2 regions of the Clostridium sp. CTA-7 genome follow, and region 1 is predicted to be linked to the other one. Evidence: a T-box and tRNA genes for the amino acid it is inferred to sense, from the RefSeq annotation. Region 1 holds a T-box; the other holds one or more tRNA genes.
What was found. A T-box is a leader RNA that pairs with one kind of tRNA and senses whether it is charged. The one in region 1 lies ahead of pheS (phenylalanine--tRNA ligase subunit alpha), so its partner is inferred to be a tRNA-Phe.

Region 1 (7,666 bases):
TATTTCCTAAAGAGTAAAAAATATGAATATAGTGCGCGTGCAAGATTTTCCTCAGACAAGCTTAGGAAATGCATATGCACTAAAAAAAGTCGACGGCTCGGCAAGCTCGCCTTGGCGACTTTTTTTATAGATAAATATAATAATATATTAAAAATAGTGTATAATAATTAGTATAAAATTTTAGTATATCTAAGAGGTGGAGGATATGCAATTTAGTTTGAAAAGTAAAATTAAGTTAAATGGAGTTCAAATATTGGCATTAGGCTTTTTAGTAGTTATTTTTATAGGTGGAACCATACTTTCATTACCTATTTCATCTAGTAGTGGGAAGCCAACTAATTTTTTGGATGCTATTTTTACATCTACTTCAGCAGTATGCGTAACAGGTCTTATAACATTGGATACTAGTACCCACTGGAGTACTTTTGGGCAAACTGTTATTATGACTTTAATTGAAGTTGGTGGTCTAGGGTTTATGTCTTTTGCAGTATTAATATCTTTAATATTAGGTAAAAAAATAACTCTAAGGGAAAGACTTGTAATGCAAGAAGCTATGAATACATATTCTATTCAAGGACTTGTAAAAATGGTACAATATGTATTAGTATTTACGGTTTCAGTTCAATTTTTTGGAGCTCTATTATTATCAACTCAATTTGTTCCAGAGTATGGAATTGCAAAAGGCGCTTTTTATAGCGTTTTCCATTCAATATCTGCTTTTTGTAACGCTGGGTTTGATTTATTTGGAAAAAGTCTTGTTGGGTATTCAAGTAATAGTGTAGTTATTTTAGTAATAAGTGCATTAATAATAATAGGTGGTTTAGGGTTCACAGTTTTATTAGAAATATATGAGTTTAAAGGAATAAAAAAATTATCTCTTCATTCCAAATTAGTAATAATAACAACAGCTATATTAGTATTTGGTGGTGCTATTTTAATGTTAATATTTGAATACACTAACCCAGAAACCATAGCAAATATGAATTTTAAAGATAAGCTTTTAAATTCATTTTTTGCATCAGTAAGTCCAAGAACTGCTGGATTTAATAGTGTATCAACTAGTGGAATGACATTAGCAAGTAAATTTTTAACTGTAATTTTAATGTTTATTGGAGGATCCCCAGGCTCAACTGCTGGTGGATTAAAGACAGTAACTTTTGGTATATTAGTATTAACAGTTATTTCCGTAATAAAAGGAAGAGAAGATGCAGAGGGTTTTGGAAGAAGATTTACTAAAGAAGCTGTTTATAAAGCATTTACTTTATTATTTATAGGTGTATCATTAGTAATATTTGCAACAATGATTTTATCATATACTGAGGTTGGTGCAAGCTTTATAGATTTATTATATGAGACAACATCTGCATTTGGAACTGTAGGTCTAACATTAGGACTTACTCCAAATTTAAGTTCTATTGGTAAAGTTTTAATTATGCTTATGATGTATTTTGGAAGAGTTGGCCCTCTTACTGTAATGTTGGCATTAACTAGAAAGGGTAAAAAATCTGGATATAAATATCCAGAAGGAAAAATTTTAATTGGTTAAGGAGATGGATTTAATTGTCTAATAAGCAATTTGTAATTATAGGGCTTGGAAGATTTGGATCTTCAATAGCAAAAACTTTATATTCTTTAGGAAATGATGTACTAGCAATAGATAAAGATGAAGATATAGTACAAGAAATATCAGATAGTGTTACACATGCTGCACAACTAGATGCAACGGATGAAAATGCCTTAAGATCTTTAGGAATTAGGAATTTTGATGTAGCAGTGGTTACAATAGGAGATAATATACAATCAAGTATAATGGCTACATTATTAGTTAAAGAACTTGGAGTTAAATATATTATTGCTAAAGGCCATAGTGATTTACATGCAAAGGTTCTTTATAAAATTGGAGCAGATAGAGTTATACTACCTGAAAAGGATATGGGAGTAAGAGTTGCCCACAATTTAGTTTCAGCTAGTATTTTAGATTATATAGAGTTATCAGCAGATTATAGTGTTATGGAAATTCAAGTTTTATCTGAATGGGCTGGTAAAACTTTAAATGAATTAAGACTTAGAAGTAAGTATGGAATAAACGTTATGGCAATTAAAAGAGATGATGAAGTTAATTTATCACCAGCAGCTGATGATATAATAGAAAATAATGATGTAATTGTTGCTATAGGATCAGCTGAAGATTTAAATAGATTAGAAGGTATGATAGCTAAATCAAACTAACGAGGTGCAAATTTTTGATTTATATAGAAAGTAAAGAAAATAATTTATTTAAGTCTACAAAAAAGCTTAAGGAAAGAAGATTTAGACAAAAAGAGGGTAAGTTTATTTTAGAGGGACTTCGTTTAATTGAAGAAGCCGTAAAAGCCCGTATGGAAATAGAGTTTATAGTTTTATCTGAAAGAGATAAAGATATATTAGAGTCAAGTACCTTATTAAAGGAATTTATAGCAGAGGATAAAATTTTTGTTTTAGAAAAAAAATTATTTTCACAATTAGCGTCTACAGAAAATCCTCAAGGAATTCTTGCTGTAGTAAAAAATAAGCAAATTTCCGTAGATTTAGATGGTGAATTTTTCTTAGTATGTGATAAAGTTCAAGACCCCGGTAATTTAGGAACCATAATAAGAACAGCTCACGCAGCTGGAGTAGCTGGGATAATATTAACTAAAGGAACTGTTGACATATATAATGATAAGACAATAAGATCTACAATGGGCTCTATATTTTATGTTCCAATTTTTTATGATGATGAAGAATTTAATATTATAAAAAAGCTTCAAGAAAGTGGTGTTAGTTTAGTAACAACATCTCTTGAAGAATCTAAAAACTTTTTTGAAGAAGATCTAAAAGGAAAGATAATGTTAGCTGTAGGCAATGAGGGAAATGGAATAAGCAATGAACTTTTTAACTTAGCAAATAAGAGAGTTAAAATTCCAATGCCAGGAGGAGCAGAATCTTTAAATGTAGCAATAGCAACATCAATAATTTTATTTGAAAAAGTAAGACAAAATTTAATATAGAAATAATTAGAAACTTACTATTGAAATTAACTAAGTTTATTTGTATAATAGATTGTAAATTGAATATATAAAGACTGAGAATGAGAAAGTAGATATAAAGGACTTTTCAGGGAGAAGTGGTCTAAGACTGGAAACCATTTTAAAGAAGTTTATATTGAAGTTCCCTCAGGAGTCCTAGAGATGAAAGTAATAGTAGTTTCTAGCGGTTTTAACCGTTATTTAAATTTGAGTTGGGTTTTAAATTTATAAAATTTATAAACCAATTAGGGTGGTAACGCGGTACTTCGTCCCTTTTATAGGGGGCGAAGTTTTTTATTTTTATCAAAAAAGGAGGAAATATAAGATGCAAGAAAAGTTAATTTCTATTAAAGAAAATGCATTTAAAGAATTAACAAATGTAAATACTAGCTCAGAATTAGAAGAAATAAGAGTTAGATATTTAGGTAAAAAAGGAGAACTAACTACTATATTAAGAGGTATGGGAGCATTATCTCAAGAGGAGAGACCAATAGTAGGAAAACTTGTAAATGTAGTAAAAAAAGAAGTTGAAGATAAGATTGAAGAAATAGCAAAAGGTATTAAAGAAAAAGAAAAAAATGCTAAATTAGCATCTGAAGTTATAGATGTATCATTACCAGGAAAGAAAAATTTAATTGGTAAGAGACATCCTCTAGATTTAACTTTAGAAAGTATGAAGAATATCTTTATATCAATGGGCTTTACAGTAGAAGAAGGACCAGAAGTTGAGTTGGATCATTATAATTTTGAGGCTTTAAATATTCCAAAAGATCATCCAGCAAGAAGTGAGCAAGATACTTTTTATATAAATGATAATTTAGTATTAAGAACTCAAACTTCCCCAGTTCAAATTAGAGTTATGGAAAATCAAGCACCTCCTATAAAGATGATAGCACCAGGTAAGGTTTATAGATCAGATGCAGTTGATGCAACTCATTCTCCTATATTCTATCAAATGGAAGGATTAGTTATTGATAAGGGAGTAACTTTTGCAGATTTAAAAGGTACTTTAGAACTTTTTGCAAAGAAGATGTTTGGAGATAAAGTTAAGACTAAATTTAGACCTCACCACTTTCCATTTACAGAACCTTCAGCAGAAATGGATGCAACTTGCTTTGTTTGTGAAGGTAAAGGATGTAGAGTTTGTAAAGGAAGCGGTTGGATAGAACTTTTAGGTTGCGGAATGGTTCATCCTCAAGTATTAAGAAATTGTGGTATAGATCCAGAAGTTTATAGCGGATTTGCCTTCGGATTTGGCGTTGATAGAATGGTTATGCTTAAATATGGAATAGATGATATCAGACTATTATACGAAAGTGATATGAGATTTTTAAATCAATTTTAATTATAGGAGGTAAAAGAGATGAAAGTACCATTTAATTGGTTAAAAGATTATGTTGAAGTGAATATAGATGCAAAAGAACTTGGAGATAGATTAACATTATCAGGTTCAGCGGTAGAAGAAGTTATTACTCAAGGTGATACAATTAAAAATGTAGTTACTGGAAAAATTGTTGAGATAACTACACATCCAGATGCTGATAAATTAAAGGTTTGTCAAGTTGATATAGGATTAGCTGAAAATATTCAGATTGTTACAGCTGCAACAAATATGAAAGAAGAAGACGTAGTACCAGTTGCTATTCATAAATCAATTTTAGCAGATGGAACTGAAATAAAAAAAGGTAAGCTAAGAGGAGTAGTATCTAACGGTATGTTCTGTTCAGAAGAAGAACTTGGAATAGCTGGTGATGAACCTGTTCATGGTCTTATGATATTACCTAAAGATGCACCTCTTGGAATGGATATAAAAGAGTATTTAGGTCTTAATAAATCAATATTAGATTTTGAAATAACTTCAAATAGACCAGATTGCTTAAGTATAGTTGGAATGGCTAGAGAAACTGCAGCAACTCTTGGAACATCATATAAGATGCCTAGCTTTAATTATGAAGTGAAAAATTCTGAAAATATTAATGATAATCTTAAAGTTGAAGTTAATGACTCTTTATGTAGAAGATATATGGCAAGAGGCGTTAAAAATGTTAAAGTTATGCCATCACCAGGTTGGATGCAAGAAAGATTATTAGAGGCAGGGGTTAGACCTATAAATAATATAGTTGACATAACTAATTTTGTAATGTTAGAATTTGGTGAACCTATGCATGCTTTTGATGCAAGAGAAATAGAAAGTAGTAAAATAGTTGTAGAAAGAGCTAAAGAGGGAGAAGTTTTTGTAACATTAGATGAAATTGAAAGAAATTTAGATTCTAGTTTCTTATGTATAAAAGATGGAGACAAAACTATAGCTTTAGCAGGAATAATGGGTGGATTAAACTCAGAAATTAAAGAAGATACAACTGAAGTTATCTTTGAATGTGCAAATTTTGATGGAACAAATATAAGAGTTAATTCTAAAAAACTTAATTTAAGAACTGAAAGTTCATCAAGATTTGAAAAAGATATAGATCCAAATCTTGCAAGACTCGCAATAGACAGAGCTTGTGCTTTAATATGTGAGCTTGGATGCGGTGAAATAATTGAAGGAACTATTGATGTATATACTCAAAAGAAAGAGGAAGGAAGTATAACAGTAGATTCTAACTGGATAAATAAATTCTTAGGAACTGAAATAGCAAAAGAAGATATGAAGAGATATCTTGATTCATTAGACTTAAAAACAGAAGTTGCTAATGATAATTTAGTTATAAATATACCAACATTTAGAATAGATATAGCGATCAAAGAAGATATTGCTGAAGAAGTTGCAAGAATATATGGATATGATAAGATTCCAACTACAATATTTAAGGTATCTACTGAAAGAGAACCTAAATATAAAAATGAAATATTAGCTGAAGATGTTATAAATACTATGATATCAAGTGGATTAAACCAATCAATTAGTTATTCATTTATATCACCTAAAGTTTTTGATAAAATCAACTTACCAGAAGATAGTGAGTTAAGAAATGTAGTAAAGATTAAAAATCCTCTAGGAGAAGATTACTCTGTTATGAGAACTACTACTATTCATTCTATGATGGAGTCTTTAGGAAGAAATTACTCAAGAAATAATGAATATGCTAGATTATTTGAAGTTGGTAAGATATATATACCTAATGGAGATGAAACAGCTCTTCCAAATGAAAGAAACATACTTACAATAGGTATGTATGGAGATTGTGATTATTTAGATTTAAAGGGAGTAGTAGAAAATGTAATTGAAGCTTTAGGATTAAATAAAGTAACATTTGCTAGAGAAGCAGAAAATACAAGTTATCATCCAGGAAAAACTGCAGCTTTAATGATAGGTAAATCAAAGGCTGGAGTTTTAGGTGAAGTTCATCCTGATGTTTCAGAAAACTATGGTGTTGATGTAAATTGCTATTTAGCTGAGTTAGATTTAGATATATTATTTAATAATGCTGAAACTACTAAGAAGTATAAAGCACTTCCAAAATTCCCAGCAGTTACAAGAGATATAGCTTTATTAGTAAATGATGAAGTGCTAGTACAAGAAATAGAAGATACTATTAAAAAAGCTGGTGGAAATTTAGTTGAAAAAGTGAAATTATTTGATATCTATAAAGGTGCTCAAATACCAGAAGGCAAAAAGAGTATAGCTTATGCAATTGCATATAGAGATGAAAAGAAGACACTTACAGATAATGATGTTAACAAAGTTCACGATAAGATATTAAGAAGCCTTGAATATAAATTAGGAGCAGTTTTAAGGTAATAAAATATTAATAATGGTATTTTAGAGGGTAGAAAAAATTAAGGAGATATTTTAGATTTAAGATAGTTGTTTTAAATCTAAAATATCTTTTATTATTTTAACTATAATTAGATTATAATTATCTATACATTCTTTGGAATATTTATGTTAAAATTAAATTAATAATAAATATTATGTTAATGAGGTGTATTATGAGTACGGTAACTATTAAGATAAATGGGATTGAATATAATCTAAAAGGAAGAGAAAACGAAGAGTATTTATTAGAAGTAGCAAAGTATGTAGATGGAAAAGTAAAAGATATAATGACCAATAATAGAAAATTAAGTTCTACAGCAGTTGCTACGCTAGTTGCACTAAATATAGCTGATGAATTATTTAAAGCAGATATAGAAGTTGAAGGACTAATGAAAAAACATACATCATTAGAAGAAAGAAATATAACTTTAAAAGAAAGAATAAAAGAAATAAGAGAAGATACAGAAGTAATTCAATTTAATAACAATAGAGAAATAGAAGGTTTAAACAAAATCATTGAAGACTTAAATCAGAGACTTTTAGAGGGAGAAGAGTTAAAAAATAAAATTTCATCTCTTGATATAGAATTACAAGAACAGAATGATTTAAAGGAAAGAATATCAGAATTAGAAAAGGAAATTGAGGTTAAAGAAATAGAAATAAAGGAAAGCCTAAATTTAAAAAATGAGATGGAATCTTTAAAAAATGAAAACTCAACCTTAAGAGAAGAGGTAGAAAAATATTATGATGAGGTGGAGAATTTAAAAGTAACTAATGATTTACTTAAAAACAATGAAGTAGACTATAAAGAAAAATTTATTAAACTTAATGAAGAGTGCAAGATAATGGAAGAAGATTT
Region 2 (7,666 bases), on a different contig from region 1:
GTACTTATTCCAATAAAATGTGCATAAAAATAAGTATATGGTAGGAGGGGGATAAATAATCTGAATATTCTGGATAATAAGAGTCGTTTATGATATTCTATAAGTAATAAAATAGACTAGAATAACCTGCACTTAAGATGGTTTTTTGAAAATAAATTATAAACCAGAGATTTAAAATTTATCAACATAAGAATTTGCTAAGAACGCGATTCAAAAATTATTTAGATTTTAAATGAAAGGTAGGTGTAATCATAATATTTAGAAAATATTATGAGAAGTTATGAGAAATTATACAATAAAAAATTTAAGAAATATTGGACTGATAGGACATGGAGCATCAGGAAAGACCTCTTTAGTTGAAGCATTATTATTCAATACAGGTAATACTGATAGATTAGGTAAAGTAGAAGAGGGAACAACAGTTACAGACTTTGACCTAGAAGAAAAGAAGAGAAGAATTTCACTTTCAGCGTCTATTGCTCCAATAGAAGTAGAGGATACAAAGATAAATTTAGTAGATATACCTGGTTACTTCGATTTTTCAGGAGAGCTGATACAAGGAATGAGAGCTGTAGATGTAGCTACAATAGTTGTATGCGGAGTATCGGGAGTTCAAGTTGGAACAGAAAAGGCATGGGATTATTGTAATAAAATAAAATTGCCAAGAACATTTTTCATAAATAAGTTAGATAGAGAAAATTCAAGTTATGAAAAGACATTAGAACAATTAAAAGAAAAATTTGGGATAAGCGTTGTACCTATACAATTTCCAATAGGTAGTGAAGAAGAATTTAAAGGTGTGGTTAATGTCATATCAAAAAAAGCTAGAATACATGATCCTAAAACAAATAAAATTGAAGAAATAGATCCTCCTGAAGATTTATTAGAAAAGATAGATGAATGTAAAAAAATGATAATGGAAGCTGTTGCAGAAACAAATGAGGAACTATTAGATAAATATTTCAGTGAGGGAGAATTAAGTGACGAAGAAATATATAGTGGACTTATAGAAGGGTGTGCAAGTGGAGATATAGCACCAGTAATGTGTGGAAGTGCATCTAAGGTAATAGGTATGAGATGCTTTTTAGAAGATGTAGTTGAATGCTTTCCATCACCTAAATATTCAATTTCACAGAAAGCAAAAAATTTAAAAAATAATGAAGAGGTATTCATAGACTTAAATGAAGATAAACCCTTTTCAGCATTAGTTTTTAAAACTATAGCAGATCCTTTTGTTGGAAAAATATCGTTGTTTAGAGTAATAACAGGAAAGTTATCAAATGAGGTTACTGTAGTTAATAGTAATAAGGATAAATCTGAAAAATTAGCTAATATCTTTTTCATAAGAGGGAAAAACCAAATACCTACAAAAGAAGTTGTAGCAGGAGATATAGCTGCTATTGCCAAACTACAATACACTGAAACTGGTGATACTTTATGTGACATAAATAATAAAGTTATATATGATAAAATGAATTTTCCAAAACCTTCGATATCAATGGCTGTATTACCAAAAGCCAAAGGTGATGAAGATAAAATATCAATGTCATTACAAAGATTATTAGAAGAGGATCCAACATTTACAATCACAAGAGATACGGAGAATGCAGAAACTATAATTTCTGGTATAGGTGAAACACACTTAGATGTTATAGCTAGTAAGCTGAAAAATAAATTTGGGGCAGAAGTTATTCTAAGACTTCCTAAGATACCATACAGAGAAACTATAAAAGGTATTGCAGATGTTCAAGGAAAACATAAAAAGCAATCTGGTGGACATGGACAATATGGAGATGTAAAAATAAAATTTGAGCCAAGAAGAGATGGAAAAAATGAGTTGGAATTCGTTGATAATGTTGTTGGAGGAGTTGTACCAAGAAATTTTATACCAGCAGTAGAAAAAGGACTTAGAGATTGTATTGAAAAAGGGGTTCTAGCAGGATATCCCGTTGTTAGTTTAAAGGCTACCTTACATGATGGATCATATCATCCAGTAGATTCATCAGAAATGGCATTTAAAATGGCAACATCAATTGCATATAAAAAAGGATTAGAAGCAGCGAAGCCAGTTTTATTAGAACCTATTATGCATGTAGAGGTGTTAATACCGGATGAATATATGGGAGATATAATAGGCGATATTAATAAAAGAAGAGGAAGAGTTCTTGGAATGGAACCAGAAGGAAAGTTACAAAAAGTTAGTGCTGAGATTCCTTTATCAGAAATGTTTAAATACGCTACAGATCTAAGATCAATGACTCAAGCGAGAGGAAGTTTTATAAGTGAGCTTGAAAGGTATGAGGAGGTTCCAGAGTTAGAAGCTAAAAAAATAATTGAAGAAGCTAGAAAAAATTAAATCTGGGAGTAGTGAATAAATATAAATTTAATGAGAAAAAATAATATAGAATTAATTTTAAGTATAGAGGTATATACTAAAGAAAAATAGGAGGGAAACTATGCCAGATTACAAAATGGATATAAGTGAGAGACTAGGACTTAGTGAATATAGTAATATATTTGACTATATGGGTGTAGTAGATAAAAATGATAATTTTACTATAACCTTAAATAGTAATTCAAAAGAGGATATAAATATTATTACTTCTATGCTTAGGGATAGTAACTTTTCTATTTTAGAAGAGGGAGTAAACCAAACAGGTAAGTATTACATTAATGCTAATAAGTATAAGTAAATAAAAGGCTATTAATCACTTGATTAGTAGCTTTTTATAATTTATGGTAAAATGTTTAATATAAAATAAATCATAGGAGGATTAAAATGAAGGCTGAAATAATAGCAATAGGAACAGAAATATTATTAGGTGATATAGTTAATACAAATGCACAGTATTTAGCTAAGGAATTAGCTAATCTAGGAATTGATGTTTATCATCAAAGTGTTGTTGGTGATAATGAAGATAGAATACTTGAAGCATTTAAAAATGCTTTTGAAAGATGTGACTTAGTTATTACTACTGGTGGTTTAGGGCCTACTCAAGATGATTTAACAAAGGAATTAGGTGCAAAATATTTTAATAAAAAACTAGTTTTACATAAACCATCCTTAGATTGGATTAAAACATATTTAGACATGAAAGATGAAGCTGTAGTAGAAGCAAATAAAAAACAAGCATATTTTCCAGAGGATGCAGTAATCTTACCCAATTCTAATGGAACAGCTCCAGGGGCAATAATATCTGAAAATGATAAGATACTAGTAATACTACCAGGACCACCAAGAGAAATGAAGCCTATGTTTAATAATCATGTAATTAAGTATCTAGCTGGAATAACAGGTAAAGTTATAAAATCTAAAACATTAAGATTATTTGGAATTGGGGAAAGCTTAATGGCTAAAAAGATAAATAACTTAATTCAAAATAGTACTAATCCTACTGTTGCACCATATGCTAAGGATGTTGATGTAACTTTAAGAATAACTGCTAAAGGAAAAGATGAAGATGAATGCAATAATTTAATAAATCCTGTATATAAAGAAATAAAAGAAGTTCTTGGTGAGTATATATATGGAGAAGATGAAAATTCTTTAGAAGCTGTTGTTGCAGAAATATTGTGTAACAAAAATTTAAGTATAGCTACTGTAGAATCATGTACAGGAGGTCTGGTTGCTTCTAGTTTAATTTCTTATCCGGGAATATCAGAAGTTTTTAAAGAGGGTGCTATTACTTACTCAAATGAAGCTAAGATGAAGAGACTAGGAGTTAAAAAAGAAACTTTAGATAAGTATGGAGCTGTAAGTGAAGAAACAGCAAAAGAAATGGTAATAGGTATAGCGAGAGAAGCAAAAACTGATATAGCTATTTCAACTACAGGAATAGCAGGACCTGGTGGAGGAACTAATGAAAAGCCTGTTGGGCTAGTTTATATAGGTGTATTTGTGAAAGGAAATGTAGTTGTGAAAAAATTTAATTTTACAGGAGATAGAGAAAGGATCAGAAGAAAGGCTACAATGAATGCACTTAATATTTTAAGAAAAGAACTTTTGAGCACTAATTATTAAAATGGGGAATAAAATAATCCCCTTTTATACTTTTAAAAAGTAGGGGATTATTTTTTGTATATAAATAAAATGGGGGAGAGGCGATTAACTGTGGAAGCTTTCTCGCTTCATTATAATTATGTCCATTAATTTATAAAGTTATACACTACAAAAGTTAAAAAATAGACATCATAAAGTTTAAAATGATTATGAATTAACTAAATTTATTTTAAAACTAAAAAAGAAAGGGTATATATATGAGAAAAGTTTTTAGAGCAAACATGTATTTTTTAATAATATTATTAGCAGAAATATTTGGACCAATTGCACTTACACCAATTTATCAGGCTATAGGATTAAGTGATGTAAGAATAATACTATTTTTAACTCACATGATAATATTTTTACTTCCAGCATTAATATATTTAATAGTAACAAAATCATCTTTTAAGGATACACTTAAATTAAACAAATTACATTGGAAAGATACACTTTTAATTATATTATTAGCTTTTTTAGTGCAACCTATAATGACTTTCTTTTCAGTAATTTCTACGTTTTTCTTCAACAATGAAATAGGAGCATTTATATCTCAAATAACATCAACACCATATATATTTCTTTTATCCTTAGTTGCACTTTTACCAACAATAACAGAAGAGATCACAATAAGAGGTATAGTTCTTTCAGGATATGAAAATAAAAATAAATATATAGCTTCAGCAGTAACAGGATTATTTTTTGGACTTTTACATTTAAATGCACAACAATTCCTATATGCTGCAGTATTAGGTTTTATACTTGCATTATTAGTTAGAATAACTAATAGTATATTTGCATCTATGATAATACACTTTATAGTAAATGGAACATCAGTAACTATTGCAAAGTTATCAAGCTATATTACAAATGGATCATCTGTAATTGGTGATGCAGCTGAATTAACACTTAAAAATATAGCATTATCAGAAAAGTTAATTTTATTAATAACATATGGGGGAATTGCCATAGTATTTGCTAGCTTTGTTTTTCTAATAATAAAAAAACTAGAAAGATTAAATGATAATAGAAAGATAGAAAGTTTAAATTATACGAGAGGGAAAGTTATATTAGATGATGAAAGAATATTTAATATCCCTTTTATATTATCAATAATAGTATATATAGCAGGTATGACTATTTTTATATAACAAAAAGTTAGGAGTTAATTAATCTCCTAACTTTTTGTTATATAGAATTTAATTAGATTTTGTTATAGAAGAAGATTCACTATAAAACATAGAGAATTCTTTAGAATTTATCCAACCTCTACAATTTATACAATTATCAATAGGTAAATTTACATAATACCATATTTGTTTATTAACCTCAGCAGAATCTAAAATTCCAACCTCCATTCGTATGTTAATTTTTCTAATCAATTGAGAGGAATCTATAGGAGCTATATATAATTTGGCAGCACTATTAATTATTCCTACCTTATAAGAAGGAGTAGCAAACTTTATAGACAAATTACTATTAGCTTTTCTGGACATTTCATATTTTTTTCTTATACTATTGTATTGATTTGATGTTATCATTAATTGTTTTTTCATTAGTGAAAGTTTTTTGTCATAATAAAAATAAATAGCTACTAATGATAATATTAGTAAAATAAATAATATATATTTCATAAGAAACTCCTAGTAATACTATAATTTATTATATTTATAGATTTAAGTAAAAATTACTTAAATTTATATTTAAATTTATAAATATAAAACTATATAAAAAATAAAAAATAAAAATCATTAAAAACGTTGACATATGGTAAAAAATTTTATAAAATAGAATTCGTTAAGGCTCGATAGCTCAGTCGGTAGAGCAGAGGACTGAAAATCCTCGTGTCCCTGGTTCGATTCCTGGTCGAGCCACCAGGAAAGCTAACTAATTTAAATTAGTTAGCTTTTTTTATTTTTAGTGAAAGTAGTAATAATCTTCTTTATTTAAACTTATTATTTAAATGAATACACTCTAATTTTAAGTATTTTATTTATAAAAACAATTTCATATGAGTTTAGTATATTAATGTAACACTAATATGTTTAGAGCATTTAAAATAAAAGGTATAAAATAACTCTTTACAAGTTATGGTAAAAGATTTAATATATAATTATAAGTAATTATTATAATTAATTATACTTTAAGCTTAACTTAAGAAATACTTAAGAAGTATATATTAAAATAAGAGTATATAATTAATTAATTTTAAAGAGTTAAATATATTAGGAGGGATGCATATGTTGGAAAAGTTAATTTTATCAGATGAGGATTATGATTACTTAGCAAAGGGGATAGCACTGGGGGCTGGGATAGGAATCCTTATGGGATTTTTCATTGATAATATAATATTGACATTTTCAGCATGCTCTGTTGTAGGAATAATTTGTTCTCTTGTGTATTCCTTCTATAAGAAATCAAAGCATAGAATTAGTTAAAATAAACCAAAAGGCACATTTTAGTGCCTTTTTATTATATATTTTCTATTTGCCAGTTTATAGAGAGTTTATTAATTGATTTTAAAAAGTCATTTGTTTTAGAAAAAGGCTTACTTCCAAAGAAACCTCTAAAAGCTGATAATGGACTTGGGTGTGGGGCGGTAATTATAAAGTGATTTCTGTTAGTTATGAGACTCCTTTTTGCTATGGCTGGATTTCCCCACAATATAAATACTATTGGATCCTGCCTTTCATTAAGTAAAGAGATTATTTTATCAGTGAATATTTCCCATCCCATATTTTTATGGGAGTTTGCTTCATGAGCTCTAACTGTTAAAACTGTATTTAATAGTAAAACTCCTTGATCAGCCCAGCTTTTTAAGTAGCCATTATTAGGTATGTAACACCCTAAGTCATCAGAAAGCTCTTTATAAATGTTAAGTAAAGATGGTGGAGTTTTAATACCTTTATTAACAGAAAAAGATAATCCGTGTGCTTGATTTGGACCGTGATAAGGATCTTGCCCAAGAATAACAACTTTTACATCTTTAAATGATGTGAATTTCAATGCATTAAAAATATCATACATATCAGGATAAATAGTTTTTGATTTATATTCTTCTGTTAAAAATTTTCTTAAATTTTGATAGTAGTCTTTGTCAAATTCATCCTTTAATAAGTCTTGCCAATCATTGTTTAATATATTTTTCAAAAAATCACCTCTATATAAAATTATTTCAGTATTGATTAAAGAACTATAATAATATTTTTCTCAAAAAATCATAATATATTAGATTTAAGCAATAAAAAATTATCATATACATATCTAAGAATAATATATATATGATAATTTTGGAATATATTAATGTTAATTAGGCAAAAACGTTACCTAGAATGTCTTTATAAGTAAATAGAATTAAAATAAAGAAAAATAAAGAAAATATCATATAAATGTGAATAAGATACATAATTTAAGATATATTAATAATTAAAAGGTGATATTATGTAATTCGTCACTTATGACACGGATTTGAATTGATAACAAAGTTAATTAAAAAAATTAAAAACATTGTTGACAAGGAAATCCATAAGTGATAAGATAAGAAAGTCGCTTGAGGGCGATGAAGAAAATGGTCTTTGAAAATTGAACAGAATATAAGTTAAGTAAACAAACCAGCAATTCTTTTAG

Region 2: it has a tRNA-Phe gene. The T-box ahead of pheS (phenylalanine--tRNA ligase subunit alpha) is inferred to sense a tRNA for this amino acid. The anticodon was not compared.

Annotation. Positions count from the first base shown of each region.
Region 1 is NZ_BAAAAV010000003.1:329,483-337,148, reverse strand. It holds gene ACYUEX_RS07710 (TrkH family potassium uptake protein) at 206-1,546, shown strand; gene ACYUEX_RS07705 (potassium channel family protein) at 1,561-2,229, shown strand; gene ACYUEX_RS07700 (TrmH family RNA methyltransferase) at 2,244-3,029, shown strand; T-box leader at 3,097-3,324, shown strand; gene pheS (phenylalanine--tRNA ligase subunit alpha) at 3,373-4,392, shown strand; gene pheT (phenylalanine--tRNA ligase subunit beta) at 4,411-6,789, shown strand; gene ACYUEX_RS07685 (cell division protein ZapA) at 6,981-7,666, shown strand, end outside.
Region 2 is NZ_BAAAAV010000015.1:3,753-11,418, forward strand. It holds gene fusA (elongation factor G) at 281-2,356, shown strand; gene ACYUEX_RS18405 (hypothetical protein) at 2,457-2,693, shown strand; gene ACYUEX_RS18410 (competence/damage-inducible protein A) at 2,780-4,021, shown strand; gene ACYUEX_RS18415 (lysostaphin resistance A-like protein) at 4,258-5,190, shown strand; gene ACYUEX_RS18420 (hypothetical protein) at 5,239-5,673, opposite strand; tRNA gene ACYUEX_RS18425 (tRNA-Phe) at 5,841-5,916, shown strand; gene ACYUEX_RS18430 (hypothetical protein) at 6,280-6,477, shown strand; gene ACYUEX_RS18435 (uracil-DNA glycosylase) at 6,512-7,189, opposite strand.